2 regions of the Bacillus safensis genome follow, and region 2 is predicted to be linked to the other one. Evidence: riboswitches for the same ligand, from Rfam matches in the RefSeq annotation. Region 2 holds a riboswitch; the other holds the start of a gene.
The links. Region 2 has a riboswitch for glycine ahead of gcvT (glycine cleavage system aminomethyltransferase GcvT). Riboswitches for the same ligand answer to the same signal wherever they lie in the genome.
Positions count from the first base shown of each region.

Region 1: another riboswitch for glycine. It lies ahead of AAYR28_RS18420 (amino acid permease); the one in region 2 lies ahead of gcvT (glycine cleavage system aminomethyltransferase GcvT).

Region 1 covers NZ_CP154909.1:3,582,673-3,590,786, reverse strand. Annotated here, with positions in the region: gene AAYR28_RS18435 (shikimate dehydrogenase) at 1-384, opposite strand, end outside; gene AAYR28_RS18430 (MFS transporter) at 403-1,584, opposite strand; gene AAYR28_RS18425 (LacI family DNA-binding transcriptional regulator) at 2,030-3,049, opposite strand; glycine riboswitch at 3,314-3,393, shown strand; gene AAYR28_RS18420 (amino acid permease) at 3,558-4,904, shown strand; gene AAYR28_RS18415 (DUF3169 family protein) at 4,952-5,632, opposite strand; gene AAYR28_RS18410 (helix-turn-helix transcriptional regulator) at 5,629-5,835, opposite strand; gene AAYR28_RS18405 (NUDIX hydrolase) at 6,006-6,629, shown strand; gene AAYR28_RS18400 (DUF4188 domain-containing protein) at 6,641-7,123, opposite strand; gene AAYR28_RS18395 (PadR family transcriptional regulator) at 7,128-7,679, opposite strand; gene AAYR28_RS18390 (hypothetical protein) at 7,871-8,114, shown strand, end outside.
Region 2 covers NZ_CP154909.1:2,211,627-2,219,740, reverse strand. Annotated here, with positions in the region: gene AAYR28_RS11320 (DEAD/DEAH box helicase) at 1-983, opposite strand, end outside; glycine riboswitch at 1,237-1,343, shown strand; glycine riboswitch at 1,347-1,441, shown strand; gene gcvT (glycine cleavage system aminomethyltransferase GcvT) at 1,545-2,642, shown strand; gene gcvPA (aminomethyl-transferring glycine dehydrogenase subunit GcvPA) at 2,659-4,005, shown strand; gene gcvPB (aminomethyl-transferring glycine dehydrogenase subunit GcvPB) at 3,998-5,458, shown strand; gene AAYR28_RS11300 (rhodanese-like domain-containing protein) at 5,504-5,884, opposite strand; gene AAYR28_RS11295 (lipoate--protein ligase family protein) at 6,104-6,940, shown strand; gene mntR (transcriptional regulator MntR) at 7,026-7,460, shown strand; gene AAYR28_RS11285 (patatin-like phospholipase family protein) at 7,565-8,114, shown strand, end outside.

The DNA of each region.
Region 1 (8,114 bases), 1.4 Mb from region 2:
TAATTCAACACCATGTTCAATCAAGTTTCTTACATATCCAAGACCATCTGTGTTGTAGCCGATGAGCTTACCATTCTTGTTCACTACAGTGTTACTTGCACGTGTATATCTTGCAGAATCATCTAGTTCGTCTAAGTAATCTAGTACTTTCATTTTGTTCGGCATAGAGACGTTAAATCCAGCTGCACCCATTGCTTTCATACCATTTACGGCTGCTTCTAGTTCATCATTCCCTACTTCAAATGCAAGGTAAGCATAGTTGAGACCTGTTAGTGTATAGCCAAGGTTATGCATACGTGGTGAAAGGCTGTGCCCGATTGGTGTAGCAAGAAGACCAACTAATTTTGTTTTCCCATCAATATTACGTTCATGTATGTTTGTCATGATTGACATCTCCTTTAATTATCTAAATAATTTTTTCATGCGTCCAAGAACAAAGACCGCTAGTAATATGCTAATAACTGCGATGATCATATCGAAAAATAACGTCATTTTAATATCGTACGTGCTGACCAATCCACTTGTAATGAGCGGCACGAGTATAAACGCTGAGCTTGCCGCAATGTTAACATAGGATGAAGCCGTTGCTTTGTTTGTCGGGAACAATTTCATCATAATACTCATCGCCAGTTGGAAGATTCCCGCTGTAAATAGTCCTAAGAAGAAGGTGCTGACAATGACAATGCTGTAAGTTTCAACTTGGAATAGTGCAAGCATCGCAAGGAACGCCCCAATTGGATAAATGATCGCCACCATAATCGGTGAAATGAATTTATCTAAGACGATCGAAAGCAATAGAACAGATACCAGTGCACCAATACTAAAATAAGATAGAAGCTGTGTAGCTTGTTCTGTGCCAAGTCCGATTAATTTTAACCCGAGCTGCGGAAGCCATGTCTGCCATACGACAAACAATGCAGTCGATGTGAATCCCATCAGTACAACAGCTAAACCTTCGCCAAGCATTTTTGGTTCTTCTTTCAGCTGGTCCTGTACTGGAAGAGCGTCTTGTGAAGAAACTTGCTTATGGTTCGGGAATGGCATAAAGATTAAGTAAATCCCTACAAGTAAATAAAGAAGCCCTAGTCCAAAGAACGCCCAGCCCCAGAAGATGTCATGTGCCACTAGGAATGCCAAGATAAATGGAAGAACAGTCGCCCCAATGGATACAGACGCTTTTACTAAAACAGAAGCCGAACTTGCTTTTTTCGGAAATGACTCTGACAAAGCAGGATAGGTTCCTGAATCAAGCAGTGAGTTGGCAATACCTGCTGATATCGCAAAGATAAATGCCAGTGTATAACTTGTTGTCGTTGGAATACCGATTAAGAATAATAAGTAAAGAAAATTTCCTGTAATAATGACAGGCTTACGTCCCCAGCTGTCGGCTAACCGGCCTGAGAAAAAGAGCGCAATGAGTTTACCAATTCCGATCGCCGATACAAGCAAGCTGATTTTCGGAATATCCACATGGTAGCGTTCAGATAAGCTGTCCATGTTGGAAGCTACAATAATATTGATCATGCCAAGCATGAAGTAGTTTAAATACATGCCAAGTGACGATTTTATATAAGGATTTTTCATGTTCCCACTCCTATATTTGAAACCCCATTTAAGGTCAAATTCTTTGTATACCCTTTGTTATTGTTTCCTTCAAAATAAATAATATGAAGCCCATCACAACACCCCTTATGTGATTGATGAAAAAATAATGAATATTCATCTGTTCTTCAATCAAGTACATCGTTCTACTAAAAATGAAAAAATAATAAAAGCCTTGATTAGGAAGTGAAACTTCATGATTTGATCAGAATCATAAAAAACCACTTTTAACTGTTTTTGATAGAAATGATGATATGACGAAATAGGTATAACGATATACTAAAAGAAGCAACGAGATAAATATACTCCTGCATTTTAAATGTGTCAAGTTTATGACTTTGTGATTTAAAAAAAGAAAAATGAAACAAAGAAATAGTTGACTTGATCAATAAAAAAAGAGAATTGCTGCACACAATTCTCTTTTTCATCATGATGGAGAGGTTTCTCTAATATGAAGTTGAGGCTTTAAAATCAATCGCTGCAGCTCTTCATCCTGTTCGTTCATTTTATGATATAAAAGGTTCGCTGCTTTTACCCCGATGGATCGTGGGAAGGAGGAAACAGTGGTGAGCGGCGGATGATACATTTCTGCTTCAGGAACATTATCGAATCCAACGACATCGATATCTTCACCAGGCTTGATGCCCCGTGCTGACAGGGCTTGAATGACCCCAAAAGCGAATAAGTCACTAAAACAAAAAATAGCAGTAGGGGGCTCAGGCTGATCCATCACTTGGGCAAGTGCTTCTTTCCCGCCTTCACGAGTAGGTTCTATATCAATAATAAGAGAATCATCAATCGTCACATTTTCTTCGTCATGAGCTCTTTTGAAACCTTTCATCCGCTCAATCCAAGTCGAAGAAGTCTTGATGCCGCCTAAAAAAGCGATGCGGCGATGCCCTTTTTGAAGAAGATGATGAACCGCCATCCAAGTACCTTGTTCATAATCAACACCGACATAGTCACATTGCACATCTGATAATTCACGATTTGCCAGTACTTTTGGGGTGCGAATTTGATTTAATTGTTTGACCGTTCGAGCAGAGCTTTTCGAAGCTGGGTTTAAAATAATCCCGCCCACTCGGTGCTCTACCATGGTGGAAATGAGCCGCTCCTGTTTATCGACACTGTCAAAGGTCGTACCAAGTAAAACAGTATAGCCCAGTGACTCAAGCGTGGTTTGTACGCCAATTAAAAACTCCGAAATAAAGGTGTTAGAAATATCCGTCACAATCACACCCACGATATTTGAGCTTTTTGACCGCATGTTGGCAGCAACGCGGTCGTATACGTATCCTAATTCCTCCATGGATTGCAGTACTTTGTTTCGAGTGGCTTCAGAGATTCTAGGATTATTTCGAACAACGAGTGATGCCGTTGAAGTCGAGACACCGGCATGCTTGGCGACTTCCTGTAATGTGACACGCTGCTTGTTCATTTTTTTCATTTATCTTCACCAACTTCAATGGATTGCCTAACTTTGTTCATCATCAAGAGGGATTTCTCTATCAGACGAGCCGAACATCTTTTGATTTATTATACATGAATCAGGGGGGATTGATGAAGTGAAGACATATGAGTAACGCCGTAAATCATAAAAGATTACCATTGACAGCTTTCAGATTGAGGCGTAAAATATGAAATTATTCAGAAATAGCAACATTTTAATTAAATAACGAAGGCTATGAATGCTGTGGGTCACACTATAGCAGGAGCAGCTTCTGGAGAGACCGCATGTATGTGCGGCGCCGAAGGGTTCACAATCTCAGGCAAAAGGACAGAAGAGTACGAAATATTGTATTTGTGGTGCATGGATGATGCCGTGTATGACTTTTCTCTATTTTGCTATTCTTTTATGACCGTGAGATTGGAGCGCATCCAATCTCTTTTTTTATGGACTTTTTTAAAGGGTTCATTATTTCAGGATAAGATCGTGTCGTAGGAGGGTGTTAGCATTGGCACAACAAGAATTAAAACGAGATTTATCAAACCGTCATGTACAATTGATTGCCATTGGCGGAACCATTGGAACCGGGCTGTTTTTAGGATCCGGAAAGGCTATTCAATTGGCAGGCCCTTCAATCATTTTTGCTTATTTAATTGTCGGGATGGCCATCTTTTTTGTCATGAGGGCACTCGGAGAATTGCTTTTATCGAAGGCAGGCTATCAGTCATTAACCGATATTGCAGAGGACTATCTCGGCCCGTGGGCTTCCTTTGTGACAGGATGGACCTATTGGTTTTGCTGGATTATGACAGCGATGGCGGATGTCATTGCGGTCGGTGTGTACGTGCAGTATTGGTTTGACATCCCGCAGTGGATTCCTGCCATCATTTGTTTATTGATTTTACTAGGATTGAATCTATTAACGGTGAAGCTTTTCGGAGAAATGGAATTTTGGTTTGCACTCATTAAAGTAATTACGATTCTATTATTGATCGGGGTTGGAATGGTTCTTTTAATCATTGGTTTTCAAACAGATGCCGGACCGGTGACAGTAACGAATTTATGGTCTCATGGCGGGTTATTCCCGAATGGTGTCACAGGTTTCTTATTGTCATTCCAGATGGTGATTTTTGCGTATGTGGGAGTTGAACTGGTCGGTGTGTCCGCAGCAGAAACAGCCAATCCGCAAAAAAACATCCCTTCTGCGATTAATAAGATTCCATTAAGAATTCTATTTTTCTATGTGGGAGCGATTTTTGTCTTACTATGTATCAACCCATGGACTGAACTCAGCGCATCAGAAAGTCCTTTTGTGAAAACCTTTGGACTCATTGGGATACCAGTAGCAGCAGGGCTCATTAATTTTGTTGTGTTGACGTCTGCGGCATCAGCTTGTAATAGCGGCATGTTCTCGACGAGCCGTATTCTGTATAATCTTAGTCATCAAAAGCAGGGTCCAGCTTCCTTCGGACGTCTGAACAAGCATGCTGTCCCAAGCAATGCCCTGTTTGTTTCGACGATTGTGGTATCGGTTGGAGCTCTTTTAAGCAAGCTGATTCCCGAACAAGCCTTTGGTATTGTGACAACGATCAGTGCCATTTGTTTCATTTGGGTATGGAGTATTATTTTAATTAGCCATTTGAAATATAAAAAAACACGGCCTGAATTGCATGAAGCATCTACCTTTAAAGCACCTTTCACACCTTTTGTGAATATATGTGTTTTGGTTCTCTTCGCTGCGATTCTAGTGATCATGCTGTTTGCAGATGCAACACGCCCCGCGCTCTTATTAACGCCGGTCTGGTTTGGTTTCTTACTATTGATTTATGCACGAAAGAAACGCCGCGCGTCATAATGAACGGAAAAAGCACAGCCTTTGCATTAGGCTGTGCTTTTGTTCATTTAACGATTTCTAATCTTTAGCACATAATTTGCATTCAAAATGATCAAAACAACACCAATGACCATGATTGAGAAAAGCTGAGAGTGATTGGCTCCAAGGGAATACACAATCAAAATAAACATGGCGCCGGTCAATAGAACATTCATCATTTGATACGTGTGAAACAGTCCGCCAAGCATCACATGCTTTTCGCCTTCGTCTGAAATAGCGAGCAGCTTTTTACTATAATCTTTGTCAGATGGACTTGGCAGGTTGCGATTAGGGTAGACAAGCTTTAGAACAGATATCGCTATATATGAACTGATAATGGAGACAATAAATAAAGCAGCATTGACGAGAATCAACCAAATGGGCTGCTCGGTGACGATCGCGATACCGATGGCAACAATGGAAAAAATGGTACTTACCGTATTGGCTAAAGTCAAATCAGTAAAGGTCCGATATTGTTTTGCCTCCAGTTCATCCTCTTCATCTCCAGAAACCGAAAGAGATACTCTTTTTTTCATACGTGAAATCCCTGAAAAACAATAAATAATCAATAAAATCGTCAATCCACTGATGACAAGAGTGGCTTCAAATGCAACATCAAGAAGTGTCATTTCAAATTCGGCTGCCAGCAGACAGTAAGCGCCGAGAAAGCCAAGGAGAGCACCTAAGAGCATTTTGTATACAGTTTTCATGAGAGTTCATCCTCCTCGAATAGAAAAATACGTTCAATGGGTTCCTGAAAAATTCGTGAAAGCTTAACAGCGAGCAATAGAGACGGCATTAACTCATCTCGTTCCATTAAGCTGATGGTTTGACGAGAGACCTTTGCACGCTTTGCAAGTTCAGTTTGGTTTAAACCATCTCGCGCACGAAGCTCTTTTAACCGATTTTTCATTCTGTCACCTCAATTTTGGTTGAAATCTTTCCTTGATTGTAAAGCATTATATTCATTTTGACAAGTAAAGTTGTCAAAATGATAAAAATAATTGTCAGAAAGATCATCTTTATTGAAAAGGTGAACCATGATACGCTAAAGGAAAGAGAAACAGAAAACAGGTGATGTCCGTGTTCATTGATCAATTAAAAAATGACTTACATCAATCACAACCGTTGTTCATTGGAGAAGAGACAGCGTTCAAAGCAGCAGTCCTTATCCCTTTGGTGCAAGTAAATGGAGATTGGCATATATTATTTGAGGTCCGATCGTTGACCATGAGAAAACAGCCGGGGGATATTAGCTTTCCTGGGGGCAAGCTTGACGGCAGCGAAACTGCACAGGAAGCTGCACTGCGAGAAACACATGAAGAGCTGGGCATTCCGCCAGAATCGGTCGAGATCCTTGGACAGCTCAGTCCTTATATCGCTTCTCCATCTTTTGTGGTATACCCATATGTCGGTATCATTGATGAGCAAAAAGTGAAACACTCCTTTAATCAAGAAGAAGTAGAGGAGACTTTTACCGTGCCTCTATCATGGCTCAGCCAATATGAGCCATACTTACATCATGTATCCGTTCAGCCAACACCAGGAGAGGACTTCCCTTATGAAAAAATCATGAATGGTGAAAAATACAGCTGGGGAAGCCGTTCGATTGAGGAATGGTTTTATGATTACGAAAACTACACCATATGGGGATTAACAGCCCGCATATTAAAGCATTTTGTGACCGTTACAAAAAGAAATTCCTAGAGAATCGCTCTCTAGGAATTTGTTGTATTCAGACGGTCCTTCGCTGTTTGTTGACCTTTACTTATTGAAATAGGGGATTTTGCTTGGCTCAGTCCGTAGGAAGGCATGTTCACGTAGATGGATTCATACGAGCCGGCTTGAATTTGGTACGTTTCATGATAAATTCCGACGGCGTCATTATTTCGTGTTCTTTGGTTAAATTCTTTCCAAGCAGCCAAATGCTTCTCCATCTTGGCATAGGCAAGGAGGTCATCTGTTGATTTCCAATATTGAATCATCGCTGTCGTGCGTAATCCAAAGTAATTCTCTGTCCCAAGAAAGCCAAGCTCATCTTGATGGGTATACAGCTCCTTGATCATGCCAGGCATCGCCATGAACACAGGCAGCCATTGATGAATGGCCCAGCGTTTGTTGATCCTCATTCCGATGATGAACACAACAATCGAATCAGAATTGTCCGTTGTAAATCTACCCGCACGTATGTCTTTTTTCATTCATTTACCCTTCCTTCTTCATCGAATGGAATGTGTCCACGCACCAATCAATTCCTGCTTGAGCCACTCTTTTTCCATAATCTAAAGTAAACAGCCAATACTTCGCATCCGCTTCATCTGGATAAAGCTCTTGAATGTTTTGTTCAATTGAAACATAAGTTTCATAACGAATACGAAGCTGCCGCTCATAATCCTGTAAAAGCACTAGTTTCTTCTCAAACGAAAGATATTGACCAAAGAATAACTTTAATAACACCTCATTACGCTCTGTTGGTAACTGATCGAGCGGCTGCGCCAGCCACTCTCTTAACGTATTCAGTCCTTTTTCAGTCAAATGATATTCCCGCTTGTCTGAGCGGCCAGAAGCAGCAGCAGGTGAAACTTCCGCAAGGCCTTCCTCGACTATTAACTTTAAAGCTGGATAAATTTGTCCATAACTGATTTTCCAAAAATGATGCAGGCTTCTATCAATTAATTGCTTCACTTCATACCCTGACTTACAATCAGTCGTTAAAATACCTAAAATCGCATACGTCGTATCATTGTATTTTTTCATATCAGCACACCTATCTAAATGATATATCTTTTAGATATATAATAAATGATGTGAAGTGGCAGATACAAGGGGTTGTTGAAAAATAAATTCGATAAAGGGAGTGGATATTTACCTGATTTTGCTAATCAGAGAGGTGAATCACTCATATATATGGATGATCTTTCATCAGATTATATATTGGAGGGGTACGTATGAGTAAATCGAAAATCTGGTTTGTGGCTGTCCTGACGGTATTAGTCCTTGGTGCAGTCAGCTGGTCAGCCTATCAAGCAATCGGAAAAAAGAGTGCATTGAATCAATCCTACGCCTTTGCGCAGAAAACAAAAGAGGGCGTGAATTGGTTTAAGGTAACGGAGAGAAAAGGGAAAGTAACCGGTCACTTGAATGAAACCATTTTAGAAGAAAGTCCGGAAATGCATTTTGATCCGAATTTAT
Region 2 (8,114 bases):
TTTTTAATCGTCATATAAACTGCTTCACGGCTTGAACAGCATTCTCGTTCCAAGGTCATAATGGAAAACATATGCTTTGTATAAGACGGATTCTCTTTCAGCTTGCAGATTTCATCATACAATGCTTGTTCTGTCGGAGAGAAATCAATGGAAATCGTTTTGACATGCCGTTTTGTCCACTCGATGCCTGTGTCTTGTCTTCGGTTTCGAATCATCACTTTATTGACGAGCTGTTTTAATCGGTCATGGTCTTCAAGCTGCAAGTCCTTTTTGGCAAAGAGATCTTTAAATTGATGTTCATTTCCTAGGTGGCCTGGCTTCAGAAGGGAAACAAGATTAAATATTTCTCCAATCCGGTTTTGAATAGGAGTGGCTGTCAGCAGCAGGCAGAACTTCTTATTCAGGTTTCTCACAAATTCATAGTTTTTCGTTTTATTGTTTTTCAGTTTGTGTGCTTCATCGATAATGACCATATCGTAGGCAATCGATAAAATCGTGTCTCGATGCGGCTGTCTTTTGGCTGTGTCAATAGAGGAAACGACAACGTCACACTGCTCCCACACATAGCTCTTTTTTTGTTCAACAGCATCAATATAAAATTTCGTCCGCAGCTCCTGTACCCACTGAGACACAAGGGAGGCGGGGACGAGAATGAGAATCTTTTTGGCAAGTCCACGAATCATGTATTCTTTGATAATGAGTCCTGCTTCTACGGTTTTTCCAAGTCCCACTTCATCTGCTAGAATGGCTTTCCCATTCATTTCTTCTACGACTCTTCTGGCTACTTCGAGCTGGTGCTTTAAAGGTGTGAATGCAGGCAGGTGCGCGGGAGCTTGCAGTCCCTCGAATGAATCAATGGCTGTGACTTTTTGAACCTGCGTCGCTAAACGATACATATCCCAGTTCGCCCAGGGGCCGTCTGCTGAAAGCCGCTGCTGAAATTCATTTGCCCATTCCTGATCAAAAATCGTTTGAATATTCAATGTGGTCGCCTGCCTTTCTTTCTAGTAGGATCTGATGAAATTGTTCTGTTTTTAAACGCTTCATTTTTTTGGAGGTCTCTAAAAGACTAGATATATGAATAAAAGCGAACGATATCGAAGGGTTATTTTAAAAATGTTAATGATTTTTCTGTTGCTCTTCATCCATTTCTAATGGTAGGATGTTGATAAGTGATCTAGAAAATAAGTCACCCATTTTGATAGTATGTCCAATAAATGTGAAAAATATGAGCGGATGATGGTATGGGGAGAGACTTGGCGGTTATTTTGCACTGGCAGGCGCCGAAGGAGCAAGCTGAATGATTCAGTGAATCTCTCAGGCAAAAGTACTCTTACCGGACGCAACTCTGGAGAGTGTTTGCTTAAGGGTTTTAGCAAACCACCAAAGGGGAAAACGCACAATGATATTGTGCTGTAAACTTTCAGGTGCAAGGACAGAGACTTCTTTTTGATAAAAGGGAGCGCTCTGTCCTTTTTTGCTGTGATTTTTTTCTGAAAATTCAGCTTGCATTTGCACTGTGAGAAAAAAGGGGGAAACGATTGATGTTGAAACGAACACCGCTTTTTCATGCGTATGAAACGTTTGGCGCAAAAACCATTGACTTCGGGGGCTGGGAATTACCTGTCCAATTTTCTTCCATTAAAGAAGAACATGAAGCTGTTCGAACAAAAGCAGGGCTTTTTGATGTGTCTCACATGGGTGAGGTGGACGTCAAAGGTCAAGATGCCCTTCCATTTTTACAAAGGTTATTAACCAATGATGTGTCTAAGCTGACAGACGGTAAAGCACTATATACAGCCATGTGTTATGAAGATGGCGGAACGGTAGATGACCTGCTCGTCTACCAAAAAGAAAAGAATCACTATTTGCTTGTCATCAATGCATCAAATATCGATAAAGACGTGGATTGGCTTTTGAAGCACCAAGAGAAGGATGATGTATTGATCAAAAATATGTCTGATCAAACCGCCTTGCTAGCGCTTCAAGGACCTTTTGCAGCTGACATCATCAAAGAGGTGGCGGGTGAAGAGGTGACATCGCTTAAGCCATTTACATTTTTATCAAAAGCTGAGGTCGCAAATAAAGAAGTGCTCGTTTCCAGAACAGGCTACACAGGGGAAGATGGCTTTGAAATCTACTGCCAGTCAGAAGATGCGGTCCACCTTTGGTCAGCTTTATTAGAAGCGGGGCAGCCGAAAGGACTCATTCCATGCGGACTCGGTGCACGTGACACCTTAAGATTTGAAGCAAGACTTCCGCTTTATGGCCAGGAGCTGACAAAGGATATCTCTCCATTAGAAGGCGGAATTGGTTTTGCTGTCAAAACGGATAAAGAAGCTGATTTTATCGGAAAAGCAGCACTTAAAAAACAAAAAGAAGAGGGACTGAAGCGAAAGCTTGTCGGCATTGAAATGATTGATAAAGGGATTCCGCGTACAGATTATCCAGTCTTTTCAGGAGAAAAGCAGGTTGGGATTGTCACAACGGGCACTCAATCCCCAACATTAAAGAAAAATGTCGGGCTTGCTTTGATCGAAACCTCAGAGGCGGAGCTTGGATCAGAGGTGGAAGTACAAGTTCGCAAAAAACGTCTAAAAGCCAAAATCGTCGCAACACCATTTTATAAAAGAGCCAAATAACGAGGGGGAATAGAGGATGAAGCACAGGTATTTGCCGCAAACAGAGCAAGATCAAAAAGAAATGCTGGATGTCATCGGCGTTCAGTCGATTGATGAGCTTTTTTCAGATATCCCAGAGAAAGTTAGATTCAAAGGAGCATACAACATCAAAGAAGCCGCATCTGAAACAGCGCTTGTCAGGGAATTATCCCGACTAGCTGCAAAGAATAAGGATACAGTTTCCTATGCATCGTTTCTTGGTGCAGGTGTATATGATCATTACCAGCCTGTCATTGTCGATCATGTGATCTCACGCTCTGAATTTTATACAGCGTATACACCTTATCAGCCGGAGATTTCGCAAGGTGAATTGCAAGCGATCTTTGAATTTCAAACAATGATTGCTGAGCTGACTGGTATGGATCTTGCCAACTCCTCGATGTATGATGGCGGGACGGCACTGGCTGAAGCGGCAATGCTCGCTGCGGGACACACAAAGAAGAAAAAAGTGGTTGTTTCTGAAACGGTTCACCCTGAATCAAGAGCGGTGCTGAAAACATACGCCAAAGGACAAAACATTGAAGTTGTTGAAGTGCCTGCGAAAAAAGGGCAGACAGATCTAGCTGCATTGGAAAAAGCGGTCTGCGATGATACAGCAGCAGTTCTCGTGCAATATCCAAACTTTTTTGGTGTAGTCGAGCCGTTAAAAGACATTGAACCCATTGCACATAAAGGAAAAAGCCTATTCATTGTCTCTAGCAATCCCCTCGCACTCGGACTATTGACGCCGCCTGGAAAACTCGGGGCAGATATTGTCGTTGGTGATGCGCAGCCGTTCGGCATCCCGGCTGCATTTGGCGGACCTCACTGCGGATATTTTGCTGTGACGAAAAAGTTGATGAGAAAAGTGCCAGGTCGTTTAGTCGGGCAGACAGAAGATGAAAATGGTGTTCGTGGATTTGTTCTGACCCTTCAAGCGCGTGAGCAGCACATTCGAAGAGATAAAGCGACGTCAAATATTTGCTCAAACCAAGCATTAAATGCATTAGCTGCTTCTGTTGCCATGACGGCACTAGGGAAAACAGGCATAAAAGATATCGCCTATCAAAACGTGCAAAAAGCCCATTATGCCAAGACGCAGGCAGAAAAATATGGACTGCAGGCGGATGTAGAAGGGGCTCATTTTAATGAATTTGTGATCAAGTTACAGGAGCCTGTGAAAGAAGCCAATAAACGATTGCTTGAAAAAGGAATCATCGGCGGCTACGACTTGGGGCTAGACTACCCAGAGCTTCAGCAGCACATGCTTGTAGCCGTGACAGAGCTAAGAACAAAAGAAGAAATTGATACGTTTATCAAGGAATTGGGGGATCGCCATGAATAAACAAGATCAGCTGCTTATTTTTGAATTATCTAGAGAAGGAAGAATAGGGTACAGCCTGCCTGATTTAGATGTACCTGAACAGGAGATCCCGTCTTTATTTGATGAGACGTACATCCGTGATGAGGATGCTGAGCTTCCTGAAGTATCTGAGCTTGATATTATGCGTCATTATACAGCATTATCAAGACGCAATCATGGGGTCGATTCCGGATTTTATCCTCTTGGCTCATGCACGATGAAATATAATCCAAAGATTAATGAAAAGGTTGCACGGCTTGCAGGGTTCTCACAGGTTCATCCGCTACAAGAGGCAGACACTGTGCAAGGTGCATTAGAATTACTATACGATCTAGGTGAACATCTTGAAGAAATTACGGGAATGGACGCTGTGACATTACAGCCTGCGGCAGGAGCACATGGCGAGTGGACGGGACTCATGATGATCCGTGCGTATCATGAAGCAAGGGGAGATCATCAGCGTACAAAAGTCATTGTGCCTGATTCTGCTCATGGAACGAACCCGGCATCTGCGACAGTCGCTGGATTTGAAACCATTACCGTCGCATCTGACGAAAACGGGCTTGTTGATTTAGAAGATTTACGCCGCGTTGTTAATGAAGAAACAGCTGCTTTAATGCTTACAAACCCGAATACACTAGGCCTCTTTGAAGAGAATATTTTAGAAATGGCTGAAATCGTTCACGGAGCGGGCGGTAAGCTTTATTATGACGGAGCCAACTTGAACGCTGTTTTAAGCAGAGCAAGACCAGGAGATATGGGATTTGATGTTGTCCACTTAAATCTTCATAAAACCTTTACAGGCCCGCACGGAGGCGGAGGTCCTGGCTCAGGTCCTGTTGGCGTCAATAAGGATTTGATTCCGTATTTGCCAAAGCCGGTGCTTGTGAAGAAGGAAGGCCGTTTTTACTTTGATCATGACCGTCCAGAATCAATTGGGCGCGTGAAGCCATTCTATGGCAACTTTGGCATTAACGTCAGAGCTTATGCGTACATCCGCTCTATGGGGCCAGACGGTTTAAAGGCTGTAACCGATAATGCCGTGTTAAATGCGAACTATATGATGCGCCGCTTAAGTGCTCATTATGATTTGCCGTTTGATCGTCACTGTAAGCATGAATTTGTTCTTTCAGGTAAACGTCAGAAAAAATTAGGTGTGCGGACACTGGATATTGCCAAACGATTACTTGATTTCGGCTATCATCCGCCAACGATTTATTTCCCGCTCAATGTAGAGGAATGTATCATGATTGAACCGACTGAAACAGAATCAAAAGAAACACTTGATGCATTCATCGAAGCAATGATTCAGATAGCGAAAGAAGCAGAAGAGAATCCTGAAGTGGTGCAGGAAGCGCCGCATACAACGGTTGTCAAACGTATGGATGAAACAAAGGCCGCACGGAATCCAGTTCTCGTTTTTGAAAGAAAATAAAGAAAAAAAGACTCAGGGGGAATCATGCTCCCAGAGTCTTTTTAGTTAGTTCTTCGTTTTAATGCGGCCGCCCCATTTTTTAAAGCCGCCTTTTAAATTATAAATCTCACGGCAGCCATTTTTACGTAAAGTTTGGGCTGCTTTTCCGCTTCTAAAATTATTTTGACAATAGAGATAAACAGGCTTGTCAGGACGTATTTCGTTTTTACGCTGCTTTAGCTGGGAAAGGGGGATATTTCTTGCCCCTAAAATATGTCCGCCTTCAAACTCATTTGGCTCTCTCACATCAATGAGCTGGGCTTTGCGGTAACCTTTAATAAATTCTTCTTCCGTCAGCGTTTTCATAATGCGCTGCTGATAAATGTAGCTGCCGATGGAATAAAGAACGAAAAGTCCACAAAGTGAGAGGACGATATAGTTGAATATTGACAATACAACTCGACTCCTTCTTGAGCATCAGCACAGTAGCCTGTCTGATGGTACGTTTTAGACAAATACTATTATAGTAAAGCATAAGAAACTTGTCATCATAAATGGTAAGAATTATTTTCAATTCCGTCCCTATTTGATAGACTGATGAAGAGAGAAAACCGGTGGTCACCACCATCATCTATCATTGACTACGTAAAAGAGAAGGGATTTTATATGCAAAAAGAGAAATGGTGTTTCATTGATTCAGGAAACCAAGACCCTGCCTTTAACATGGCAATGGACGAAGCCTTGCTTTATTGGCATAGCGAGAAGCTCATCCCGCCTGTTATCCGCTTTTATGGATGGGATCCGGCGACATTATCTGTTGGGTATTTTCAGAACGTTGAAAAAGAAATCAACCTAGAAGCCGTCAAGCGATATGGTCTTGGATTTGTCCGCAGACCAACCGGAGGACGGGGAGTACTTCATGACCAGGAGCTGACCTACAGCGTGATTGTGTCAGAGGAACATCCAGAAATGCCAGCGACGGTGACAGAGGCGTACCGCGTTATTTCAGAAGGCATTTTAGAGGGCTTTAAAGAGCTGGGACTCGATGCGTATTTTGCCATTCCTCGTACAGATAAAGAAAAGGAAAGCTTAAAGAACCCAAGATCATCTGTATGCTTTGATGCCCCTTCTTGGTACGAGCTTGTTGTAGAAGGCAGAAAGGTAGCGGGCAGTGCTCAGACGAGACAAAAAGGTGTCATTCTCCAGCATGGATCTATTTTAATTGACCTTGATGAGGACAAATTGTTCGATTTGTTCCTTTATCCAAACGACCGGGTGAGAGAGCGGATGCAGCGAAGCTTTAAAAACAAAGCGGTTGCCATCAATGAAATCTCAGACCGAACATGTACAATAGACGATGCGCGTGCTGCGTTTAAAAGAGGGTTTGAAAAAGGATTAAATATTGAGCTTGAACCTTATGAGCTGACAGATGAAGAATTAGCGTTTGTCCATCATCTCGCCAAAACGAAATATGCCTCAGATGATTGGAATTACAAGCGTTAAGCCGAAGGACACTCCTTGTTTTTTAATGAACGATGGTGTAGAATTGGATTGATTATTAAGTAAAGGTGCATTATGGAGGGGTTTTATGACTACACCTAGTATGGAAGATTACATTGAACAAATTTATATGCTGATAGAAGAAAAAGGATATGCCAGAGTCTCTGATATTGCAGAAGCACTCGCTGTCCATCCCTCCTCTGTAACAAAAATGGTTCAGAAGCTAGATAAAGATGAATACCTCATTTATGAGAAGTATCGTGGTCTAATTTTAACCCCGAAAGGCAAAAAAATTGGAAAACGTCTCGTATACAGACATGAACTGCTAGAGCAATTTTTAAGAATCATTGGTGTAGATGAAGAGAAAATTTATGATGATGTAGAAGGCATTGAACATCATCTCAGCTGGAACAGCATTGACCGCATCGGCGATCTCGTTCAATTTTTTGAAGAAAACGATGAGCGATCTGTTCAGCTGAAAGCGATTCAAAAGAAAAACGAACAAACAAATCAAGAATCTTAATCAAAAAGGACACCCTCAGCATGGGTGTCCTTTTTGATTAAAGTTCTAATTGAAAGCAAAAGCTCCTACACTATTATTAGCGTGAAATCAAAGGGGGCTCCTTGATGAAGATAGATGGTGTGTTCTCAGGTGGAGGCATTAAGGGGGCAGCGCTTGCAGGTGCCTATGAAGCGCTTGAAGCGAGAGGATTTCAATTTGTCCGTCTTGCTGGTACAAGTGCTGGAGCAATCATTGCTTCACTCATCGCAGCAGGTTTTACAAGCCAGGAAATTCGTACGCTTTTAGATGAAATGGATGAGCATCAATTGCTTGATAGGAGATGTCAATTCATCCCGTTTAAAATGCTCAGGTGGGTATCCATTTACTGGCGTCTCGGTCTTTATAAAGGAGACCGGCTGGAAAAATGGCTGACCGATGTGCTAAAACGAAAAGGGGTCACCGTGTTTGGAGACCTCAAAAAAGATTCACTGAAAATCGTTGCGTCCGATTTAACGAATGGAAAAATCCTCGTGCTGCCAGACGACCTTCCTTCATATGGCTTAAATCCAGAGCGGTTTTCCGTGGCGAGGGCTATTCGAATGAGCTGCAGCCTGCCGTATTTTTTCGAACCTGTCAAACTGAAGTCTTCAAAAGGCATTTGTACCATTGTAGATG